3 regions of the Neobacillus sp. PS2-9 genome follow, and region 2 is predicted to be linked to each of the others. Evidence: a T-box and tRNA genes for the amino acid it is inferred to sense, from the RefSeq annotation. Region 2 holds a T-box; the other regions hold tRNA genes.
What was found. A T-box is a leader RNA that pairs with one kind of tRNA and senses whether it is charged. The one in region 2 lies ahead of argS (arginine--tRNA ligase), so its partner is inferred to be a tRNA-Arg.
Positions count from the first base shown of each region.

Region 1: it has a tRNA-Arg gene. The T-box ahead of argS (arginine--tRNA ligase) is inferred to sense a tRNA for this amino acid. The anticodon was not compared.
Region 3: it has a tRNA-Arg gene. The T-box ahead of argS (arginine--tRNA ligase) is inferred to sense a tRNA for this amino acid. The anticodon was not compared.

Region 1 covers NZ_CP133269.1:3,469,221-3,472,499, forward strand. Annotated here, with positions in the region: gene mutS (DNA mismatch repair protein MutS) at 1-113, opposite strand, end outside; gene RCG25_RS17465 (YwaF family protein) at 313-1,056, shown strand; tRNA gene RCG25_RS17470 (tRNA-Arg) at 1,280-1,353, shown strand; gene RCG25_RS17475 (tautomerase family protein) at 1,470-1,664, opposite strand; gene RCG25_RS17480 (2-keto-4-pentenoate hydratase) at 1,680-2,453, opposite strand; gene RCG25_RS17485 (alpha/beta hydrolase) at 2,507-3,151, opposite strand.
Region 2 covers NZ_CP133269.1:5,013,168-5,016,446, forward strand. Annotated here, with positions in the region: gene argS (arginine--tRNA ligase) at 1-1,342, opposite strand, end outside; T-box leader at 1,394-1,606, opposite strand; gene RCG25_RS25015 (alpha/beta-type small acid-soluble spore protein) at 1,710-1,967, shown strand; gene RCG25_RS25020 (hypothetical protein) at 2,077-2,325, shown strand; gene RCG25_RS25025 (TetR/AcrR family transcriptional regulator) at 2,524-3,096, opposite strand; gene RCG25_RS25030 (HD domain-containing phosphohydrolase) at 3,253-3,279, opposite strand, start outside.
Region 3 covers NZ_CP133269.1:1,459,468-1,462,746, reverse strand. Annotated here, with positions in the region: gene RCG25_RS07185 (tetratricopeptide repeat protein) at 111-1,136, opposite strand; tRNA gene RCG25_RS07180 (tRNA-Arg) at 1,254-1,330, opposite strand; gene RCG25_RS07175 (metallophosphoesterase family protein) at 1,438-1,956, opposite strand; gene RCG25_RS07170 (XTP/dITP diphosphatase) at 1,953-2,564, opposite strand; gene rph (ribonuclease PH) at 2,578-3,279, opposite strand, start outside.

The sequences.
Region 1 (3,279 bases), 1.5 Mb from region 2:
GCATCCTCAAAAAACATTTCGTAAAAATCGCCTAAGCGAAAAAATAAAAAGGCATCTTGATAATCTGCCTTAACGGTTAAATATTGCTGTATCATCGGCGTATAAGCAGCCATAATGACCTCCACGGTTAAATTCATTTCGATTTCTTTCGACATATTATTATATCACATACCGGGAGTGTCAGGCACTCGTTGAATATTTGCCAAATTAATAGATAGTAGTACAAATTCCCATAAATTAATTTTACGATTTCCTGTTTTTCGACGATTTCCGAAATCAATCCATGATAAAATTTGGAAAAGGGACGGTGGGATGATGGAGTGGTTTGGCCGGAGCAATAAAAACTATGACTTTGATATGTTTTCGACTAGTCATTTTTTCGTACTAGCTATTTTAATCATTGGTTCAGTATGTATGTTTCTATTTAGAGATTCTCTTAAAAAGAAGAAGCTGCGGCAGGTTGAAATTGGATTGGCTATCTCACTAATTATTATGGAAGGTACCTATCATTTTTGGATGATTATAAATGGCAGCTGGAATGTCAGTCATGCCATTCCCCTTGAGTTGTGTAGCATCAGCTTGATGTTAACCATCGTATTGCTACTTACACGATTAAAAATAATCTATGAGATTTTACTATTTACTGCCTTACTAGGGGCGTCACAGGCATTACTTACACCATTATTAAATTATGACTTTCCACATTTTCGTTTCTTTCATTTCTTTTATACTCATTTATTGATTATTTGGGTGCCTTTATATTTTACCTGGGTACTAGGGTATCACCCAACGATCTGGTCAGTGGTAAAACTGTTTGTGTTCCTAAATGTCTTGATGCCTATTATTATGTTCATCAATAAGGTAGTTGACGGGAATTATATGTTCCTAAGCCATAAACCAGATAGCGCGAGTTTATTAGATGTGCTCGGCTCTTATCCGTGGTATATCTTATCGTTAGAGGGGCTGTTGATATCGCTAAGTTTAATCGTTTGGGTTATTTTCCGCGAAAAGGCTGTCAAACAACCAGAAGTGGACAGAGACCTCTCCATTCACTAACGTATGTATTGACCTTTATTGATTAACTGAGTATAATAAATTACGTTGCTATTAAGAAACATAGAAGAACATTGAGTCCCAATAGCTCAGCACGTTCGAATATGCTTCATTGAAGTAACTTCAGCGTACTGATCGAGCCGCTTCTTGAATCAGCTTTCTGAGATCAGGACGGGATTAACTTATTGTGTGTTGGGAACAAAAATATTTTTTCATTTCTTCATTAGTCCCAATAGCTCAGCAGGATAGAGCAACAGTTTCCTAAACTGTAGGTCGGAGGTTCGAATCCTCTTTGGGACGTACAAAAGCCAGAAAACGCTGATTCTGACGCTATTTAACCGTACATTTATGTCGGTTGATGTATAGCCTCGAATCAGCGTTTTTTTTTTGCTTCAATCCTTTATAAAAAATGGTCCTTACATTTTCTTGTTATTACTTATTGGCGAACCGGCTACACCCCAATTTTCACTTGACACGTCATGTAATAATACTCTGATTGTTTCAGGTGAATTACCTAACGTCCGGCTAACTGCTGCTGTAATCTCTGAAATCAATTGCTGTTTTACTTCTTTCGGTCTACCTTCAAGCAAGTGTACCTGTACAATTGGCATTTCCAAACCTCCCGATTATGAAATGACCGTCAAATCCATTTTACCCAATTCATCAAATTCAACCTCAATGGAATCTCCACTAAAAACATGAATCGCTTCGGTAATTCCACCGGTTAGTACAATCATCCCAGGTTCAATACAAAGCCCAGAGGAGTCTAACATTTTGACCAATTCAACCACCGATTGAACAGGATTTCCCATAACAGCTGAACCTTTTCCTTCTTGAACTACTTTACCATTCAACTTCATTCGAACCTGTGCTTTTTCCCATTGAAACTTATTTGGTACATATATTTGTTCCGAAAGAAAAAATTTTGTACTGGATGCATTATCTGCAACCACATCAATAAGGTTAAATGAAAAATTCTTATAACGGCTGTCAATGATCTCTAATGCTGGCATTATACCTTCAGTAGCTTGCCAAACCTCTTGCTCAGTAACATTATTTCCTTTTAGTTTCTTATTCATTAAGAACGCAAATTCTGGTTCCACCCGCGGATGAATCAAACCGTCCAAAGAAAGTTCCTGATTGGACATCTCCATTGACTTAAGCAATCTTCCGTAAATAGGTTGATTGACCCCTACCGATTGTTGCTTCGCGAAACTTGTTAGCCCCATTTTCCAGCCGACAAATTGATCACCATTTTGTAATTCTTTTTCCGTGTTAATTTCTTGAATTTTATAAGCATCCTCAATTGTTATATTGGGATAACCTGTTGTTATTTTACTCATTTCTACAGCACTTTTTTGATGGCTGTAAATTTCTTTAGCAATGACATGTAAATCCATGTTCTCATTCCCCGTTTTTTTCATTGAATTTCCATATCTAAACTCTGGATGAATTATCTTCGTAAATCATTTATAATCCAAGCTTGAAAATCCTGAAGATTTATTTCGGATACAGTGTGCCCTTCTGGATAAGATCGAAAGTTCACAGGAACCCCAAGCTCAGTAAAACAATCGACATTTTCTTTCCCCCACTCATATGGCAGAACCTGGTCATATTCCCCGTGTGATATAAACACTGATAAATGTTTCCCTGGATTTATCCTGTATTCTTCCTTTACAAATTGAGGAATATAACCACTTAGCGCTACTACACCCTTAATCTTGTTTCCAAGGGTGAGAGCTAATGTCATGGAAACTATGGCTCCTTGGCTGAAGCCCAACAAGTATAATTGATCTGGGTCTAATTCATAATTTATTGATGCATAATCAATAAAGTTAGCGAGCTTTTTGATTCCTTCATCGAAAACTTCTCGATGTGGTTTTCCATAGCCCTGGATTGTAAAGTAGGCAAATCCCGGACCTTGTGTCAAATGTCCCCTTACACTAAAAATAAAGAAGGAATCCTCCAGTCTATTAACAAGTGAAAGCATATTTTGTTCATTGCTTCCTATGCCATGCATAACAAACAATGCGGGATACTTTTTCCCAGGAATTATATTCTTAGGACGGCGAAATTCATAAATCATTTCCGTTTCCATTTGCAAACCCCCTAGAGTTGTAAAATGTCTTTTTAATGTTTTGTTATATGAATTTTTATTCTCTTATAAAATACCAAATGTGAATATGGATTGTCAAAGTTTTTTTGTTAATACGAAATAAAGTTCAC
Region 2 (3,279 bases):
GTCCTGTCTCCCCTTCAAATCTCAGCATTTCCTCGAGCGAAAACTCGATATCATTCATTCGGTTGTTCTTTAGGTCATGAAAGATAACAGCTCCAACCCCAACTTGTTTGGCTACTTCATCTTTGTTCCCGAGGTTTGGATTTTTCTCCTCAATATTATGTCTTGCCATCGCAATCGATTCATTTAGGACTTCCTCTAGTAAAACAACCTTCCCTTTACGAGTCGACATCTTCTTGCCGTCTTTCAGCATCATCCCAAATGGTACATGGACCATTTTTTCCGCCCAGTCATATCCCATTTTACCTAACACAGCTATCAACTGTTTAAAATGAAGACTTTGTTCATGTCCTACGACATAAAGGGATTGAACAAAGCCGTAGTTTTCTTTACGATAGAGGGCCGCTGCTAAGTCCCGCGTTGCATAAAGTGTTGCCCCATCGGATTTTTTAATTAAGCACGGTGGCAGCTGCTCCTCCGTTAGTTCAACCACCTGCGCTTGATCAGATTCCACTAATAACTGTTTCTCCTCTAGGAGCTTTACAATGCGATCCATTTTATCATTATAAAAAGCTTCTCCCGCGAACGAATCGAACTGGACGTTCATCAGCTCATAAATTCTTGAGAACTCCTTTAAAGACTCGTCACGGAACCATTTCCAAAGCATTAATGCCTCTTCGTCTCCGTCTTCAAGCCGCTTAAACCAGCTGCGTCCCTGGTCTTCCAATGCGGGATTTTTTTCTGCTTCCGCATGGAACTGAATATACAGTTGAAGCAGCTCTTTAATAGGGTTCTGTTTGACCTTTTCGGCATCTCCCCACAGCTGATAAGCGGTAATTAATTTTCCGAATTGTGTACCCCAGTCCCCCAGATGGTTGATCTTAATCGGTTGATACCCGCATTTTTCAACAATATGAGCTAGAGCATTGCCGATTACCGTTGAACGTAAATGCCCCATTGAAAACGGCTTGGCGATATTGGGTGATGACATATCAATCGTGATGTTGCCTCCGCCGCCGAAATCCTGTGAGGCGAAATTTTCTTCTTGAGCGAGGACATCCTTCACTAGTTTTTCAGAAACAAGCTTTTTATTTAAAAAGATATTTAAGTAGGCACCCACTACTTCTACGTTTTCAAATGTGGCTGACTGGATTTTCTCACTTAATTCTTGAGCAATGAGGTTTGGCGATTTACGTTTTAGCTTAGCTAGTGTAAAGCATGGAAAGGCAAGATCACCGTGTGATGTGTTTTTAGGTTTTTCAATCATGAGTTCTAGTTCGGTTAATGAAATTTCTTGATCGAGCAGTTCGTGAAGAATGGACGCAAGCTCTTTTTTAAAATTCATTCTGAAGACCTCCTAATTTATCTTTATACAACAAAAAACCCCCGTCTCTATAAAAGAGACGAGAGTTGAATTTCCCGCGGTACCACTCTAATTGTTCGTACTGAACCAGCTTTCCCTTGGTAACGGAGAATTCTCCGGCGAACCCTACTCCATTCGGGTCCACATCTCAAAAGTGCGCTTCGTTATCTATTCCGTATCAGGCTTCCACCACCCCTGATTCGCTGCAACATCCTAGGTAACTACTCTCTTTTTCATTGACTTTTCCGACTTTATTATCAGTTATTATACTGGAAGGAAAAGGATTTATCCACTCATTACTGATTATTTTTTTTAATAAGGAAATTCTATACCTAAAGGAGGGATTTACTTGGCTAGAAGAAGAAATAAAATACTCGTTCCTGAGGCACGGAGCGGCTTAGATGCCCTTAAGGCAAAAGTCGTTCAATCACAAAGCCCGGAGGAGGCGAAGTTTGAAGCGGCCGAAGAGATGGGCGTTCCTTTACAAAGAGGCTACAACGGCAAGCTCACCTCTGAACAGGCAGGAAAAGTAGGCGGAAGGCTTGGCGGCAGTATGGTCCGCGAACTTGTAAAAATGGCACAGGAAAACCTAACGAAAAAACAGTAAATGTGTCTAAGGGGGTCAGACCCCATTTTTGGTCTGACCTCCCTATTTTTGAAAAAAAGTTTGACAATTCTGTGACAATTGATAGAATATTCTTAACAAGGAGTTGATAATGATGCGTGAAATACATTTAAAAAGCATTTTTACTTTTAAGAGGACCGCTATTTTCGGGAGTATGTTAGGCATTATTCTTATATTGTTCGGACAATTTGTAAACGGTTCCAATAATGCTTATCTTTTAACTGCGCTTGGATTTGGTATCCTCTTAGGCTCAGTAGTCAATTACCTGTTTGGAACCTTTTTAAGTTTAATGGAAGAATACATTGCCAACAGCAAAGTGGCACCTACTAAGATAAAGTGATAAGAAAAGCGGAAGTGCCTTGATCAGCCCCGACAGGCAAATGTTCTTCTGCAAAAAAAAGTCTCTCTTTGACTTTTATTGCAGAAGGTTATTTGACCTGAGGGGCTAGGCACTGGAGCTGGACAATTCTCGAAGTCATTTAATACTTTCTTTTAACCACAAAAGACTTGTGCAGGTTGGATGCACAAGTCTTTTTTTCTATATGGTTAGGCCTTTTAAAAAGAATACCTTAATCACTTCCGCTATTTGCTCGGAGCTTAGCGGTTCATGATGTCGCTCCCAATCGGAAACAAGAGCGATGTACATTTTTAACAGAAGGAAGCTCGTTAACTCGATGTTTGTTGCAGGTATAGATCCTTTTGCAATGGCAACTTCAATTTTCTCCTTTAAATAGGTGATAATCTCATTTTCCACATGCTGCAGCATCTCGGAAACCGCGATCGTTCCCATTTCCGATTCCTCTTGAACGAGCTTAATCATTAGCTGGTGCTGTGAACGGAATTCTAATAAGCGATAGAGGGCACGATGAACTTTTTCTGTAAACGGCAGATCCGGTTGAATGACGGCCTCTGCTTCTGCTATCATTTCTTTTACTAGCGTGGAAATGATTTCTTCAAATAATTCCTCTTTATTTTTAAAAAAGGTATAGATGGTCCCTTTCCCCACATTGGCGAGCTTCGCGACCTGGTCCATGGTTGTCGCTTTGTAGCCAAATAATGAAAAAGACTTTGTTGCAGCCTCTACAATCATCTTTCTTCTATCGGGTGCCATTCAGACCTCCCTCCTTTTTGACTATTTTAGTTCTACGGTCATATGGATAGTTTCACTATAGCACAGCTCCATAGTGGTTTCAAACCTCTGGAAATTTGTTTGTAAAAATGACAAAAAACGTGACCAATCCAAATACCGGTCATGTTTCATTGATTTTTATGCTAGGTTTCGAGCCATCCCTCT
Region 3 (3,279 bases), 1.6 Mb from region 2:
ATTGTCTTGTCCATCAAGCCAATCTTCCATTTTTAAATGTAAAATATAGTTTTTTACACAATGCAACCCCTACATTATAACACAGGATTGTTTTCTTTCAACAGCGAAGCCTATATATTAGGATAAGAAATTTTCTCAATTTCCTCTATTTGAACCCTCGCCTGCTCAATTTCTTCTATTGGAATTTGATAATCACTTGATAGCCTCTCAACTTTTCCATCCATCCCCAAATAATTTTCAGCTACTAAATGAAAGGCTGCCGCCCAAGCATTTGGTTTCTCCGGTTGGAAATCAAATGGATAAGTGATAAAAAAGGTTCGTTCTACCATCCCGATGGTGTGTTCAAATAGTATAGGATCACTGCTCTCTAACTGTGCTTCTAGTAGTTCCTTTACCCTTTTCATTTTCGGGTGAACCCTTACTTCAGGTAGGTTGACTGGGTGGAAGCTTTGTTCACTCGTAAATTTCTTTATCACAAATTCTCTATCTATTTCTTGCTCTTTTAAAAGAGTTAATAGCATTGTTTTAAGAAACGGATGCCCTGTTTCTACTTTTAAATAATCAGCAATTTCATTTATATAGGGGCGAATGTTTTTTTCCGCTAAGCCTGAAATAAGAAGTAGCTGATCGTTTAAGTTATTGATTTTTAATAGATTAAGCTCTTTTGCATTGGCTTCCTCGGACACGTTTTTTTCTTCTGGTGCCTGACGATTTTCCGCCATCCTTCGGCTGAATTGAAGGATGGTTAAGAAGTGATCATGTTTTTCTGTCGGAATTTCCTTTTCTTCAAAGAGAGCCTCAATAGTAGAGACAATCTCATGGTATTCATGCAACTGAATCAACACAGTCAAATACAAATCAACTAACTGAAAATATTCACCAATTCCCTTAAGCAGCATCTCCTTCGCAAGTACCTTGGCGTTCTTGAAAGAGCCTGCTTCAAAATAAGCGAGCACTAGCCCAATTAATATATTATCGTTATCCGGGTCAAGTTCTTTAGCTTCTTCTAAAAGAGTGATGGCTTCTTTAAATTTTTTCTTTTCAAGGCTTTCCAACCCTTTATCTGTTAACCTTTTTTCTAGTCCGGGAAAGTAAATGATATTATCTTTTCTTTTGGCTTGTTCCCGTTTTTTCATAGTATACCGTCCTTCAGATTATTGTTGGACATTAGTGTAGCATAATTAGAACATAAAAAAAACTCACCAGCGCTGGTGAGTTATATGATTGGTATGTAGTTACTTCTTACAAGAAAATGGCGTCCCAGGAGAGATTCGAACTCCCGACCGTACGCTTAGAAGGCGTATGCTCTATCCGGCTGAGCTACTGGGACATATTAATTGTTCTTTAAGACAAGATTTATTATATTATCCTACTATTAAAATGTCAACACACTTCCTTTTATTTTTTCAATAAAATAAATGGGGGAAAGGTTCCCCCTTATCTTCGTAGATTGAATTCACAAGCTAAATCTGTTAATTCGTGACCATTGACCTCGTATACGGACATTTTCACTTTCTCATCCTTCAAATCCAGGATCACATAGGTTTTTTCCAACCGCTCACGAGGGAGGCGTATGCTTCCAGGATTTAAAAATAATGTTCCACCGATTTCTTCTGCACCTAATACATGGGAATGACCAAAACAGACGATGTCCGCATCCACTTCTTGTGCCTTGTATTTTAAACTCATCAATGAAGTTTTGACAGAGTATCGATGCCCATGTGTAACAAAAAATTTATGTCCAGCAGTCTCTAATACCGTCTCTAACGGAAAGCCACCACCAAAATCACAATTTCCCATCACAGTTACATAGCCGGATATCGCCCGGTCATCAGGCATTAACTGTGAATCTCCGCAGTGAATCATAACATCTACGTCGCTTAAATGCCTTTCTCTAATGATTTCGAGCTCTTTAGTTAACCCGTGACTATCACTGACAATTAAAACCTTGCTCATGACTGTTCAGGGCTTTCTAATATAGAATCAAGCAATACATCGAGCTTTTTCAACGCATTTGCACGATGGCTGATTTTATTTTTCACATCAGCAGATAACTCGGCCATAGCAAGACCTTTCTCCGGCACATAAAACACCGGGTCATATCCAAACCCATTTACCCCTCTAGGTTCATTAAGTATACGACCTTCACAGGTGCCTGACACCGTCATCGTTTTTTGACCTGGTACGGCAACAGCCAATGCACAGTAAAATCTGGCTGTCCTGGTTTGATCAGGGACATTTTTTAATTCAGCTAACACTTTTTCGGTATTATTCTGATCATTCTTCGGTTCCCCTGCATAACGGGCAGAATAGATTCCCGGCCTTCCTTCAAGAGCATCAACAATCAAACCAGAATCATCACCAATGACCATTTTATTTAAGGCTTTAGAGACTGCCTCGGCTTTTAAAATGGCGTTTTCTTCAAACGTAGTGCCGGTTTCTTCCACCTCTGGAATCTCTGGAAAATCTAGCAATGTTTTGACCTCAATACCTCTTGATGCAAAAATATGTTCAAATTCTCTGGCCTTCCCAGAATTTTTAGTAGCAATAATAACTTCTTTCATCATGGTTCCCCTCTTATTTTTTTCTACGTGCTTCAATTTTCTTCGTAATGATCTCACCCAAAGCAGCTTTTTGCTGTTCAAATAGCTCCATTAGCCCTTCCTGAGCCGCTGAAAGCAGTCCTTGAAGCTGTTCATAAGAGAACGTCGATTCCTCTCCCGTTCCCTGTAATTCAACAAATTCACCGGCTCCTGTCATGACAACATTCATATCGACCTCAGCTTGGGAATCTTCCGCGTAGTTTAAATCCAGTACAATTTGTTTATTTTGCAAGATTCCTACACTAGTTGCAGCTAAATAATCTGTAATTGGAAACTTTGAAAGTGACTTTTTCTCTGCAAGTTTGTTAAGAGCAATCGTCATCGCGACAAACGCACCAGTAATGGAGGCTGTACGTGTGCCTCCATCTGCTTGAATCACGTCACAATCTATCCAAACCGTTCTTTCTCCTAGAGCTGAAAGATCTACAATCGCTCTCAGCGCACGGCCTATTAAGCGTTGAATCTCCATCGTACGGCCGGACACTTTTCCTTTTGATGATTCTCGAATGTTTCTAGTCTCTGTCGCTCTAGGAAGCATTGAGTACTCTGCGGTAATCCAGCCCTTTCCTTCCCCTCTCATAAAATGAGGGACTCTCTCTTCAATACTGGCTGTACAAATCACCTTTGTATTCCCAACAGAAATAAGGACAGAACCTTCAGGATGCATTAAATAATT